Regions from separate parts of the Pseudomonas sp. B33.4 genome, predicted to be linked through region 2. Evidence: predicted binding sites of a transcription regulator. Region 2 holds the regulator's gene; the other holds the start of a gene.
The links. Region 2 encodes FliA, which starts transcription of late flagellar genes. Its sites were predicted from a motif close to CTAAAGTTTNNNNNNNNNNNGCCGNTAA; they were not measured.
Positions count from the first base shown of each region.

Region 1: flgM (flagellar biosynthesis anti-sigma factor FlgM) is a predicted target of FliA. The motif match lies at 4,118-4,145, and genes of this name have one in related genera.

Region 1 is NZ_CP140706.1:4,907,335-4,913,449, forward strand. Features, by position in the region: gene flgD (flagellar hook assembly protein FlgD) at 1-143, opposite strand, end outside; gene flgC (flagellar basal body rod protein FlgC) at 159-602, opposite strand; gene flgB (flagellar basal body rod protein FlgB) at 606-1,013, opposite strand; gene cheR (protein-glutamate O-methyltransferase CheR) at 1,382-2,209, opposite strand; gene U6037_RS21610 (chemotaxis protein CheV) at 2,256-3,188, opposite strand; gene flgA (flagellar basal body P-ring formation chaperone FlgA) at 3,271-4,032, shown strand; gene flgM (flagellar biosynthesis anti-sigma factor FlgM) at 4,181-4,507, shown strand; gene U6037_RS21625 (flagellar protein FlgN) at 4,556-5,023, shown strand; gene U6037_RS21630 (flagellar brake protein) at 5,112-5,858, shown strand; gene U6037_RS21635 (MFS transporter) at 5,932-6,115, opposite strand, start outside.
Region 2 is NZ_CP140706.1:1,774,047-1,780,161, reverse strand. Features, by position in the region: gene U6037_RS07920 (protein-glutamate methylesterase/protein-glutamine glutaminase) at 1-481, opposite strand, end outside; gene U6037_RS07915 (chemotaxis protein CheA) at 531-2,801, opposite strand; gene U6037_RS07910 (protein phosphatase CheZ) at 2,856-3,644, opposite strand; gene U6037_RS07905 (chemotaxis response regulator CheY) at 3,663-4,034, opposite strand; gene fliA (RNA polymerase sigma factor FliA) at 4,201-4,941, opposite strand; gene fleN (flagellar synthesis regulator FleN) at 4,938-5,768, opposite strand; gene flhF (flagellar biosynthesis protein FlhF) at 5,885-6,115, opposite strand, start outside.

The sequences.
Region 1 (6,115 bases), 3.1 Mb from region 2:
AACGCGTCCTTGCCCAGGGCCTGGCCGCCGGTGGCGCTGTTCGTGGCCGAAGCAATGCCACCAGTGGTCGAACTGGTCTTTTTCGACGAGTTCGCCAGGATGTCATTCATGCTCAAGCTGCTGGTGGTATCGGAAACACTCATGGCAGTCGCCCCTTATTACTGACCGAGGGTCAGTACCTTCTGCATCATGGTTTTGGCGGTGTTCATCATTTCGGCGTTGGTCTGGAAGGACCGGCTCGCGGAAATCATGTCAGCCATTTCTTCCACCACGTTGACGTTCGGGTAGTAGACGTAGCCCTTGGCGTCGGCCGCCGGATGGTTCGGCTCGTAGCGCGCTTCGAGGTTGCTCTGGTCTTCGACCACACCGAGCACCTGTACGCCCTGACCGGCCGCGTCCTGGCTCTGGAACAGCGAGTTGCTGCCGCTGTTCTGGCCGCCCTGGAACATGGTGGCGAATACCGGGTGACGGGCGCGATAAGTCTGGTCGATGCTCGACGAGACGGTCTCGGCGTTGGCGATGTTCGACGCCACGGTGTTCAGACGTGTGGTCTGTGCGCTCATGCCGCTGCCGGCAATGTTGAAAACGCTGGACAGGGACATGGATTACTCTCCGCGCAGGGCTGACACCAGCCCTTTGAATTTGCTGTTGAGCAGGGTGAAGCTGGCCTGGAAGCCGACGGCGTTTTCCGCGTAGTTCGACTGTTCCAGTTGGGCGTCCACGGTGTTCTGGTCGATCGAAGGTTGCATCGGCGTGCGATACATCAGCGATTCGTCGCCGTTGCCCAGGCCTTCAGCTTCAATGTGACGGCTGTTGGTCATGTTCAGGGCGATGGTGCCGTTCGCATTTTTCTGGGTCTGTGCTTCAAGCACTTTGGAGAAATCCAGATCCCGCGCCTTGTAGTTCGGGGTATCGGCGTTGGCGATGTTGTTGGCCAGCACTTCGGCACGCTGGGCGCGGAAGCCCAGTGCCTTTTCGTGAATGCCGAGCGCTTTATCGAAGCTGATGCTCATGTCGGGAACCTTCAGGTGACCGGTTTTTCGTAACTGAGCTTTAGCAAGCGCCGTGCCAAACCAAAAAACGCCCGTAAACCGGGGCTTTGCCGGGCGTCGGCAAAGCGGCAATGCCAGAAAAGCGGCAACCGGTTTCCGCCGGATGCCGCTTTTCTGCCGCTTGCCGTCCTTGCCAGGTCAACGCAGATCCCCTGTGGGAGCGAGCCTGCTCGCGAAGGCGGCGTGTCAGTCGCCAACTGTTTTACTGACAGACCGCTTTCGCGAGCAGGCTCGCTCCCACAGGGGTGTGGTGTCCGTAGAAAATAATTCGGGCACAAAAAAACGGGAGGCCTTTGGGGGCTCCCGTTATTTTCGTGTTGCAGATGCGGTCATTTCGCCTGGTAAATGATCCCCGGGCTGCACTGCACCATCTGGTAATGGTCCGGCAAACCGTTCAGCGCCTCGGAAGCGCCAAGGAACAGATAACCGCCCGGCTTCAACGTGCTGTGAATGCGCAACAGGATGTCTTTCTTCACTTCAGCAGAGAAGTAGATCAACACGTTGCGGCAGAACACGATGTCGAACTTGCCCAGCGCAGCATAGCTGTCGAGCAGGTTGAACGAGCGGAACTCCACGCGGCTCTTGATCGGCGCCTTGATCACCCAGCGGCCCGGCCCTTTCGGGTCGAAGTAACGCTGCAGACGTTCCGGCGACAAACCGCGACCGATTGCCAGACTGTCGTACTCGCCGGTCTTGCAGTTGGTCAGCATAAGACCGGACAGGTCGGTGGCGACAATCTGCACGCCCATCTTCAACTGGCCAAGGTTCGTGCGCTCGAATTCGTCGATCGACATCGACAGCGAGTACGGTTCCTGGCCCGACGAGCAGGCGGCCGACCAGATCCGCAGACGCTGGTTGGGGCTGGCCTTGATCGCTTCAGGCAGCACCTTGTTCTTCAAGACTTCAAACGGATAGGTGTCACGAAACCACAGGGTTTCGTTGGTCGTCATGGCATCGACCACCTGCTCGCGCAAACCGCTGCGCGGCTGGGTCTGGATGCGCTGAACCAGCTCACCCAGGGATTTGATGCCTTGCTGCTCCATCAGTTTGTTGAGACGGCTCGAGACCAGGTACTGCTTGTTTTCACCGAGCAAAATGCCACAGGCTTTTTCCAGGAAGACCCGGAACTGTTCGAAATCCAAATTACCCGTAGACAATGATGCCGCCTCTTAAATCGTGTTGACCGCCAGGAGCAAAGCGCTCCTAGCTGATATCTGCTGCTTTGATCCGGTCGACTACCCGGGATGCCAGGTCATCAGGACGGAACTTGGCCAAAAAGTCATCGGCACCGACTTTCTTGACCATCGCCTGATTGAATACCCCGGACAACGAAGTATGCAGGATGATATGAAGCTTTTGCATGCGCGGGTCAGCGCGAATCTCGGCCGTCAAAGTGTATCCGTCCATCTCCGGCATCTCGATGTCGGAGATCATCATCAGAAACTCTTCTTCCGGCCTCTTGCCCTCGTCGACCAGCTTGCGCAGGTAATCCAGCGCTTGCTTGCCGTCGTTCAGCGCGATCACTTCGACGCCAATCGTCTGCAGGCAACGCGTGACCTGCTTGCGCGCCACCGATGAGTCATCGACCGTCAAGACACGCAACGACAGTGCCTTGGTCTGGGTCTCGACATCGACCACGCCCACCGAAATCGCTTCCGGCGTCGGCGCAACTTCCGCCAGCACTTTCTCGACGTCGATGATTTCGACTAACTGATTGTCCACCCGAGTCACAGCGGTCAGGTAATGATCGCGACCCGTGCCCTTGGGCGGCGGATGAATCTCTTCCCAGTTCATGTTGACGATGCGCTCCACCGAGCGGACCAGGAAACCCTGGGTCTTGGTGTTGTACTCCGTGATGATCACGAACGGGTTGTTCTTGTCCTTCAACGCACCCGAGCCGGTGGCCATTGCCAGATCAAGGATCGGAATGGTCGCCCCCCGGATATTTGCCACCCCGCACACGACAGGACTGGACTTGGGCATCAACGTCAGCGACGGGCACTGCAACACTTCCCGTACCTTGAACACGTTGATTCCGTAGAGCTGCTGACCGTCAAGACGGAACAACAACAGCTCCAGGCGATTCTGCCCCACCAGTTGCGTGCGCTGGTTCACCGAATCCATTACACCAGCCATGCCCAGACTCCTACACCAACGCCAAGTGTTGTTGCGACGCACATTCATTGCTAAACGGCACGGCGCTTGCTTTTTAACTCGTATGAACGCTCAAACGACATTTTTCCGACACCTGACCGCCTCTCTTCGCCGAGGGCTTTGCGCGGTGTCCGCCATTTGCTGCTTTTTCGCTGGCAGCCCTGCCATTGCTGATGCGGTTACCTTGCCTGACATGCTTATCGGCGTCACTCAGGGCTTTCTTGAGTTCACCGTAGAAGACTATCTGGCTACCAGTCAAACGGTAGGCCGCTACGAAATCGAAGTAAACCAGCTCGATCCCCGTATGCGCATGCCTATGTGCGACAAGGAATTGACAGCGACTTTGGAGAGCCCGGCACGTCCATTGGGCCGGGTTACCGTGAAGGTCCGCTGCGAGGGCGCCTCGCCCTGGACGGTGTTCGTGCCCGCTCAAGTCCGCCTGTTTCGCGAGATTGTCACGACCACCCGACCGCTGAAACGCGCAGGGATTATCGAGCCGCAGGACGTGACCTTGCGAGAGCGCGACGTGAGTACGATCAATCAAGGCTTTCTGACGTCGGTAGACGAAGCGATCGGGCAGAAATTGACCCGACCAACGGTAGCCGATCAGGTCATTACCCTGGTTCACCTGGAACAGGCCGAAGTCATTCGCAAGGGTGATCAAGTGGTGATTACCGCACGCAGCGGCACGCTTGCCGTGCGCATGCCCGGTGAAGCCTTGGCCAATGGCGGTTTGAAAGAACAGATCCGCGTGAAAAACCTCAACTCGCAACGGGTCATCAAGGCGCAAGTTACCGCGCCCGGCCAAGTAGAAGTCGCGATGTAGAAAACTGGCGCTGACCCCGGCTGTTCCCTAAACTGTGCCGCAGCAGGACACGCGCCGGCGCATGCAAGGCTCATTGTAAATGTGCCTAAAGTTTTCCAGGGGATGGCCGAAAACATGGCAAGCGTCCAAATTCCCAGAGGTTTTTATCATGGTCATCGATTTCAGCCGTTTGAACAGCTCCTCGTCACTTACGGGCAGTACACGTACCAGCAACGCCAAGGAAACCGCCGAAACCGGCACCTCCGCGCCGCTGAATACCCAGGCCGAACCGGCCAGTACCGCAAAAAGCGGGGAATCGGTACACCTCAGCAATGAGGCTCAACAGTTGCAGAAGGTCACTGACAAGCTGCGCGATCAGCCTGCTGTCGACAAAGCCCGTGTGGCCGAGTTGAAAGCCGCGATTGCCGATGGCAGCTATAAAGTCGACAGCAACCGTGTAGCCAGCAAACTGCTCAACTTCGAAGCCCAGCGCTAGGCCTTTGCCGGCGCGAGGCTTTTGGACGCTTAACACCCAAGGCCAGCCATGCACGACACTAATTTATTGCAACTGATCAACGACGACTTTGCTCCAGCTCAACAATTGCTGGAGTTGCTGCAAACCGAATCCCTCGCGTTGCACGGTCGCGACATGCCCCTGCTGGAAGAAATTCTGGCGCACAAACAGGCATTGATCATTCTGCTTGAACAGCATGGCCGCAAGCGCAGTGAAATCCTCGCCAGCCTCAACCTGCCGACTGATCGTGCAGGTCTTGAGCAACTGGCTGGCCAGTCGAGCATTGGCGATCAACTGCTCAGCCAGGGCGATGCCCTGACCGATCTGATCGCTCAATGTCAGGCTGCCAACGTCAAAAATGGTCAGTCGATTCAGATCCAGCAGGCCGCCACGGCCAATCAGCTGAAGATCCTCACGGGTGGCGAAGCGCCGGCGCTGTATAACGCCAGTGGTACTTTTGCCAAACCCGCCGTACCGCGTCCGCTCAGCCAGGCATGAGCCGTTGATGCGCCAGCTCTATCAACCCGCGAAACATGCTGGCAAAATGCTGGCTAGTCGTCATATTTTGTCTGGAGATTGATAAACCGTGTCCAACGCCCTCAGCGCGGATGATGCTCCGCAGCCCCCTAAGGTGCTTACCACGCCACTGGAAATCTCCAGCAACCTGCGCCAGCTGCAAGAAAGCCACGATCCGCTGATCATCACCTTCCACGAGCGCAGCCAGCGCTTCCAGAGCTACCTGATCAAGGTCGACCGCGACAGCGCTTCGATCGCGCTGGACGAGATGATCCCGCGTGATGGCGAACGCTTCCTGCTGGCCGGTGAGCCGTTCAAGGTTGAAGGTTTTCATGAAGGCGTGCGCATTGCCTGGGAATGCACCGGCACGCTGAATATCGAAGAGTCCGAAGGTGATCGTTTCTACACCGGCGAGCTGCCGACCGAAGTGGTCTACCACCAGCGCCGCAATGCTTTTCGCGCCGCGCTGAAACTGACTGATCTGGTCAGCGTTGAACTGGGCGGCGAAAAGCTCAAGGCGCCAATCAACGGCAAACTGCTGGATATCTCCGCGACCGGCTGCAAGCTGCGTTTCGAAGGCGACATCACCGATCGCCTGCAATTGGGCCAGGTCTATGACCGTCTGATCGCCCCGCCGCTGTTCGGCAACCAGCCTACCTCTGTCGAACTGCGCTACCTGCACTTCGAAGAAAAACTCAACATCACCTTTGCCGGCCTGCGTTTTCACAACATCAGTGGTCAGGCGGCGCGCAACGTTGAGCGTTTCGTTTATCAGCTGCAACGTGAAGCACGCCGTTTCGATAAAGACGATATGTGATTCGCAGCGACCAATAAAAAGGGCAGCCCCTGGTGGGACTGCCCTTTTTTATGCGCGGTGTTTTTTGTTCAGTTCAAGGTCTGCCGCCGCTGAGATCCGGAGCAGGCTTGTCGCTACTGCTATCCGATTCCGCTTCTGCTGCAGGCTCTGGCTGCGCATCGGGCTCTGTCTCCGGCTCGGGAGTCGGCGCTTGCACCGGGTCCTGCACCATCTGCTCCTGCACCACCTGCTCGTCTACTCGAGGATCAAGCGCTGCC
Region 2 (6,115 bases):
TGCCGAAACTCGACGGCGCCGGAGCAGGCGTCGGTGCTGGTGCAGCCACTGGCGCTGGAGCGCTATAAGCACTGAAACGACGATTACTGCGCGAGATGCTATGGACCTTTTCGCACAGCAGTTGCTTGACCTTCTCGGGATTACGCGAGATGTCTTCGAAATTCTTCGGCAGGAAATCCACCGCGCCGGCGTCCAGCGCGTCCAGCGTTACCCGGGCGCCTTCGTGGGTCAGCGAAGAGAACATCAACACCGGGGTCGGGCAGCGCTGCATGATGTGCCGCACCGCCGTGATGCCGTCCATCATCGGCATCTCGTAGTCCATGGTGATCACGTCCGGCTTGAGTGCCAGCGCCTGATCAATCGCCTCTTTACCGTTGGTTGCAGTGCCGACCACCTGAATGCTCGGATCCGCAGAAAGAATTTCCGAGACGCGGCGGCGGAAAAAACCCGAATCGTCCACCACCAGGACTTTGACTGCCATAAACACTCCATTAGGTGCAGCGGGACGTTATCGCCCCGCCGCCCCGGATTCAAATACGCCGTGCGGCGTAACGCTTGAGCATGCTTGGAACATCGAGAATCAGCGCGATGCGGCCGTCACCGGTGATGGTGGCGCCGGACATGCCCGGAGTGCCCTGCAGCATTTTGCCCAACGGCTTGATGACCACTTCTTCCTGGCCGACCAGTTGATCGACGACGAAGCCGATCCGCTGAGTGCCCACCGAAAGGATCACCACGTGGCCTTCACGCTGCTCTTCGTGAGCGGCGGAACTGACCAGCCAGCGCTTGAGGTAGAACAACGGCAGCGCCTTGTCCCGCACGATCACCACTTCCTGACCGTCGACGACGTTGGTGGTCGACAGGTCGAGGTGGAAGATTTCGTTGACGTTGACCAACGGGAACGCAAACGCCTGGTTGCCGAGCATGACCATCAGGGTTGGCATGATCGCGAGGGTCAGCGGCACCTTGATGACGATTTTCGAGCCCTGGCCCTTGGTCGAGTAGATGTTGATCGAACCGTTGAGCTGGGAAATCTTGGTCTTCACCACGTCCATGCCGACGCCGCGGCCGGACACGTCGGAGATCTCGGTCTTGGTCGAGAAACCCGGGGCGAAAATCAGGTTGTAGCACTCGGTATCGCTGAGACGATCGGCCGCGTCCTTGTCCATCACGCCGCGTTTTACCGCGATGGCGCGCAGCACGTTCGGGTCCATGCCTTTGCCGTCATCGGAAATCGACAGCAGGATATGGTCACCCTCTTGCTCGGCAGCCAAAACAACACGACCGCCACGGGCCTTGCCCGAAGCTTCGCGTTCTTCCGGCGACTCGATGCCGTGGTCGACAGCGTTGCGCACCAAGTGGACCAGCGGGTCGGCCAGGGCCTCGACAAGGTTTTTGTCGAGGTCGGTTTCTTCACCCACCAGTTCCAGGTTGATCTCTTTCTTCAGCTGACGCGCCAGATCTCGAACCAGACGCGGGAAGCGCCCGAAGACCTTCTTGATCGGCTGCATCCGCGTCTTCATCACGGCGGTCTGCAAGTCAGCCGTGACCACGTCGAGGTTCGACACGGCCTTTTGCATGGCTTCATCGCCGCTGTTCAGTCCCAGACGCACCAGACGGTTACGCACCAGCACCAGCTCGCCGACCATGTTCATGATTTCGTCGAGACGTGCCGTGTCGACGCGCACGGTGGTTTCGGCTTCGCTCGCCGGTTTTTCCGGTGGCGGTGTCGCCGGCGCACGGGCCGGAGCCGGTGCAGCAGCGGCGGCCGGTTTCGGCGCTTCGGCTTTCGGCTCAGGCTTGGCGGCAGGCTTGGGCGCTGCAGCAGCGGCCGGTGCCTTGGCAGCAGGCGTGGCGACGCTCGAAGCACTGCCAGCAGCAGCGGTGCCGACTTCGGAGAACTTGCCTTTGCCGTGCAATTCGTCGAGCAGCGATTCGAACTCGTGATCGCTGATCAGATCGCTGCCGGCCGCCGCAGCAACCGGTGCGGCTGGCGCAGGTGCCGAGGCAATCGCCGACTCCAGCGCATCCACGGCAAAGTTGCCCTTGCCATGCAACTGATCGAGCAATGCTTCGAATTCGTCGTCGGTGATGTCGGAGCTGTCGCCCGCGGCCGGAGCAGCCGGAGCCGCCGCCGCTGGTGCAACCGCGTCCACCGCGAACTGGCCCTTGCCGTGCAACTGATCGAGCAACGACTCGAACTCGGCATCGGTGATTTCATCGCTCGCTGCTTCATTGGCCGTTTGCGCAGGTGCAGCAGCGGCCGGGGCTTCGGCTTCGGCCTTGACGGCGTTCAGCGAATCCAGCAGTTGTTCGAATTCGTTATCGGTGATGTCGCCCGACGAGTCGCCTTCAACGACCAGTTCTTCGATCATCTCGGCCACCGGCGAAGCCGGGGTGGCGTCCGCCGATTGCGGTTCGGCCAGACGCGCCAGAGCGGCCAGCAGTTGCGGGGTGGCAGCGGTGATCGGAGCACGCTCGCGGACTTCGCTGAACATACTGTTCACCGCGTCCAGCGCTTCGAGGACAACGTCCATCAGTTCTGCATCAACGCGACGCTCACCCTTGCGCAGGATGTCGAACACGTTTTCGGCGATGTGACAGCACTCCACCAGCTCATTGAGCTGAAGGAAGCCGGCGCCCCCTTTTACAGTGTGGAAACCGCGAAAAATTGCGTTGAGCAGATCTGCGTCATCCGGACGGCTTTCCAGCTCGACCAGTTGTTCGGACAGTTGCTCAAGAATCTCGCCGGCCTCAACCAGGAAATCCTGAAGGATCTCTTCATCGGCGCCGAAGCTCATTAATGGGGTGCTCCTACAGGTCTAAAAACCCAAAAAACCTAAAATTCCAAAACTCTAGAACCCGAGGCTGGATAACAAATCGTCCACATCGTCCTGACCGGACACAACGTCTTCTCGTTTATCGGCATGAATCTGCGGACCTTCACCCTGCGAGAGATGTTTTTGTGGATCTTTTTCTGCAAGCATCGCGGCGCGGTCATGTTCGATGCCCGCAAAGCGGTCGACCTGACTGGCCATGAGCACAAGTTTGAGCAAATTGCTTTCGACTTCGGTGACCAGTTGGGTCACACGCTTGATCACCTGACCGGTCAGGTCCTGGTAATCCTGGGCCAGCAGGATGTCGTTGAGATTGCTCGACACCGCACGGTTGTCCGTGCTGCTGCGTGACAGAAAACCGTCGACCCGGCGCGCCAGTTCACGGAATTCTTCAGCCCCGACCTCGCGACGCATGAAACGACCCCAATCGGCGCTCAAGGTCTGCGCTTCATCAGCCAGACTGTTGACCACCGGCGTGGCGCTTTCCACCAGATCCATGGTGCGGTTGGCCGCGGCCTCTGTCAGCTTGACCACATAGCCCAGGCGTTCGGTGGCGTCGGTGATTTGCGACACTTCCTCGGCCTGCGGCATGTTCGGGTCGATCTGGAAGTTGACGATCGCACTGTGCAGTTCACGTGTGAGCTTGCCGACTTCCTGGTACAGGCCACGGTCACGGGTCTGATTGAGCTCATGGATCAGTTGCACAGCGTCGCCGAACCTGCCTTTTTCAAGGCTTTCGACCAGTTCGACCGCGTGTTTTTTCAGGGTCGACTCGAAATCGCCCTGTGAAGATTCGTTATGCTCCATAGCTCCCCCGCGCGTTCATCAGCCGATGCGTTCGAAAATCTTCTCGATTTTGTCTTTCAACGCCTGAGCCGTGAAAGGTTTGACTACGTAGCCGTTTACACCGGCCTGAGCGGCTTCAATGATCTGCTCGCGCTTGGCTTCTGCAGTCACCATCAGCACTGGCAAGTGCTTGAGCTTTTCATCGGCACGCACGTGACGCAGCAGGTCGATACCGGTCATGCCCGGCATGTTCCAGTCCGTTACCAGAAAGTCGATGCTGCCGCTGTTGAGCACTGGAATGGCAGTCACGCCATCGTCAGCCTCGACGGTGTTGGTGAACCCAAGATCACGCAGCAGGTTCTTGATGATCCGCCGCATCGTTGAGAAGTCATCAACGATGAGGATTTTCATGTCTTTGTTCAATTCGACCTCCAAGCAGTCTTAAACGCGCCCAGCACCTGGACGCGCCACTTCAATCAATCGGCGCAGCACTCGAAGACTGTCTGGAGCACAACAGAGCAAGACCGGTGCCGTTCATCACCGCACCAGCCTCGTTCGCAGTGTCCCCACACTGCCTTCAGCGCGCTCGCCACTCCCCCAAACGCCCCCGCAAACGGGCCGCGCACTGGCTGTGTAACTGGCTGACCCGCGATTCACTGACGCCAAGGACTTCACCGATCTCCTTGAGGTTCAGCTCTTCGTCGTAGTACAGCGCCAACACCAGTCGCTCACGCTCCGGCAAATTGGCAATCGCGTCCGCCAACGCTGCCTGGAAACGTTCATCTTCCAGATCGCGTGACGGCTCAAGATGAGCACTCGCGCCATCCTCGTGCAGCCCTTCGTGTTCGCCGTCCTGCAGCAGGTCGTCGAAACTGAACAGGCGGCTGCCCAAGGTGTCATTCAAAATCCCGTAGTAATCGTCGAGACTCAATTGGAGTTCGGCCGCAACCTCGTGATCTTTAGCATCACGGCCGGTTTTAGCTTCAATTGAGCGAATTGCGTCGCTGACCATACGGGTATTGCGATGAACCGAGCGTGGCGCCCAGTCCCCTTTGCGTACTTCGTCGAGCATCGCGCCGCGGATTCGAATGCCCGCGTACGTTTCGAAACTGGCGCCTTTGCTGGCGTCATATTTGGTCGAGACTTCGAGCAGGCCGATCATCCCGGCCTGGATCAGGTCTTCGACCTGCACACTCGCCGGCAAGCGTGCCAGCAAGTGGTAGGCAATGCGTTTGACCAGCGGCGCGTAACGCTCGATCAGCTCGTACTGAGCGTCGCGTGCCGACTTCTTGTAGTAGTTCATACCGCTAGCGGTCATAGCACGGGCCCTGCCGTTTGCTGCACGAGGCGCTCGACGAAAAACTCAAGGTGGCCACGCGGGTTGGCGGGCAGCGGCCAGGTATCGACCTTCTGCGCGATCGCCTTGAACGCCAGTGCGCACTTGGAACGCGGGAAGGCTTCGTACACCGCACGCTGCTTCTGCACCGCTTTACGCACGCTTTCGTCGTAAGGCACGGCGCCGACGTATTGTAGGGCGACGTCGAGGAAACGATCCGTGACCTTGGTCAACTTGGCGAACAGGTTGCGCCCTTCCTGCGGGCTCTGCGCCATGTTGGCGAGAACGCGGAAGCGGTTCATGCCGTAATCGCGGTTGAGCAACTTGATCAGCGCGTAAGCGTCAGTGATCGAGGTCGGCTCATCGCAGACCACCAGCAACACTTCCTGGGCGGCGCGGACGAAACTGACTACCGAGTCACCAATACCCGCAGCGGTGTCGATCACCAGTACGTCGAGATTGTCGCCGATGTCGCTGAACGCCTGAATCAGACCGGCATGTTGCGCCGGGCTCAGGTGCACCATGCTCTGAGTGCCGGACGCGGCCGGGACGATGCGGATGCCACCGGGGCCTTGCAACAGCACGTCGCGCAATTCGCAACGGCCTTCGATCACGTCGGCCAATGTGCGTTTAGGGGTCAGACCCAACAAAACGTCGACGTTCGCCAGTCCCAGATCGGCGTCCAGCAGCATGACCCGACGGCCAAGCTCTGCCAGCGCCAGAGACAAGTTCACTGACACGTTAGTCTTGCCGACGCCACCTTTGCCGCCGGTCACCGCGATCACCTGTACGGGATGCATGCTGCCCATGTTATTTCTTTACCTTGTCTTGCATAGACGGAGGCCACATTACTGGCTGCGCGTTCACAACCGGAACAATGCATGGCAGACCATCGATGTAGGTACAAAAACTGTTCATGAATACCTCAGCCTACCTGCTTGGTCGGGCTGTGATAGATATCAGCGAACATGTCAGCCATGGCTTCTTCGCTGGGTTCTTCCTGCATTTGCACGCTGACGGCGCGGCTGACCAGTTGATGACGGCGCGGCAGATGCAAATCATCCGGAATCCGTGGGCCATCGGTCAGGTACGCGACCGGCAATTCATGACTGATCGCCAGGCTCAACACTTCGCCAAGGCTGGCCGTTTCATCCAG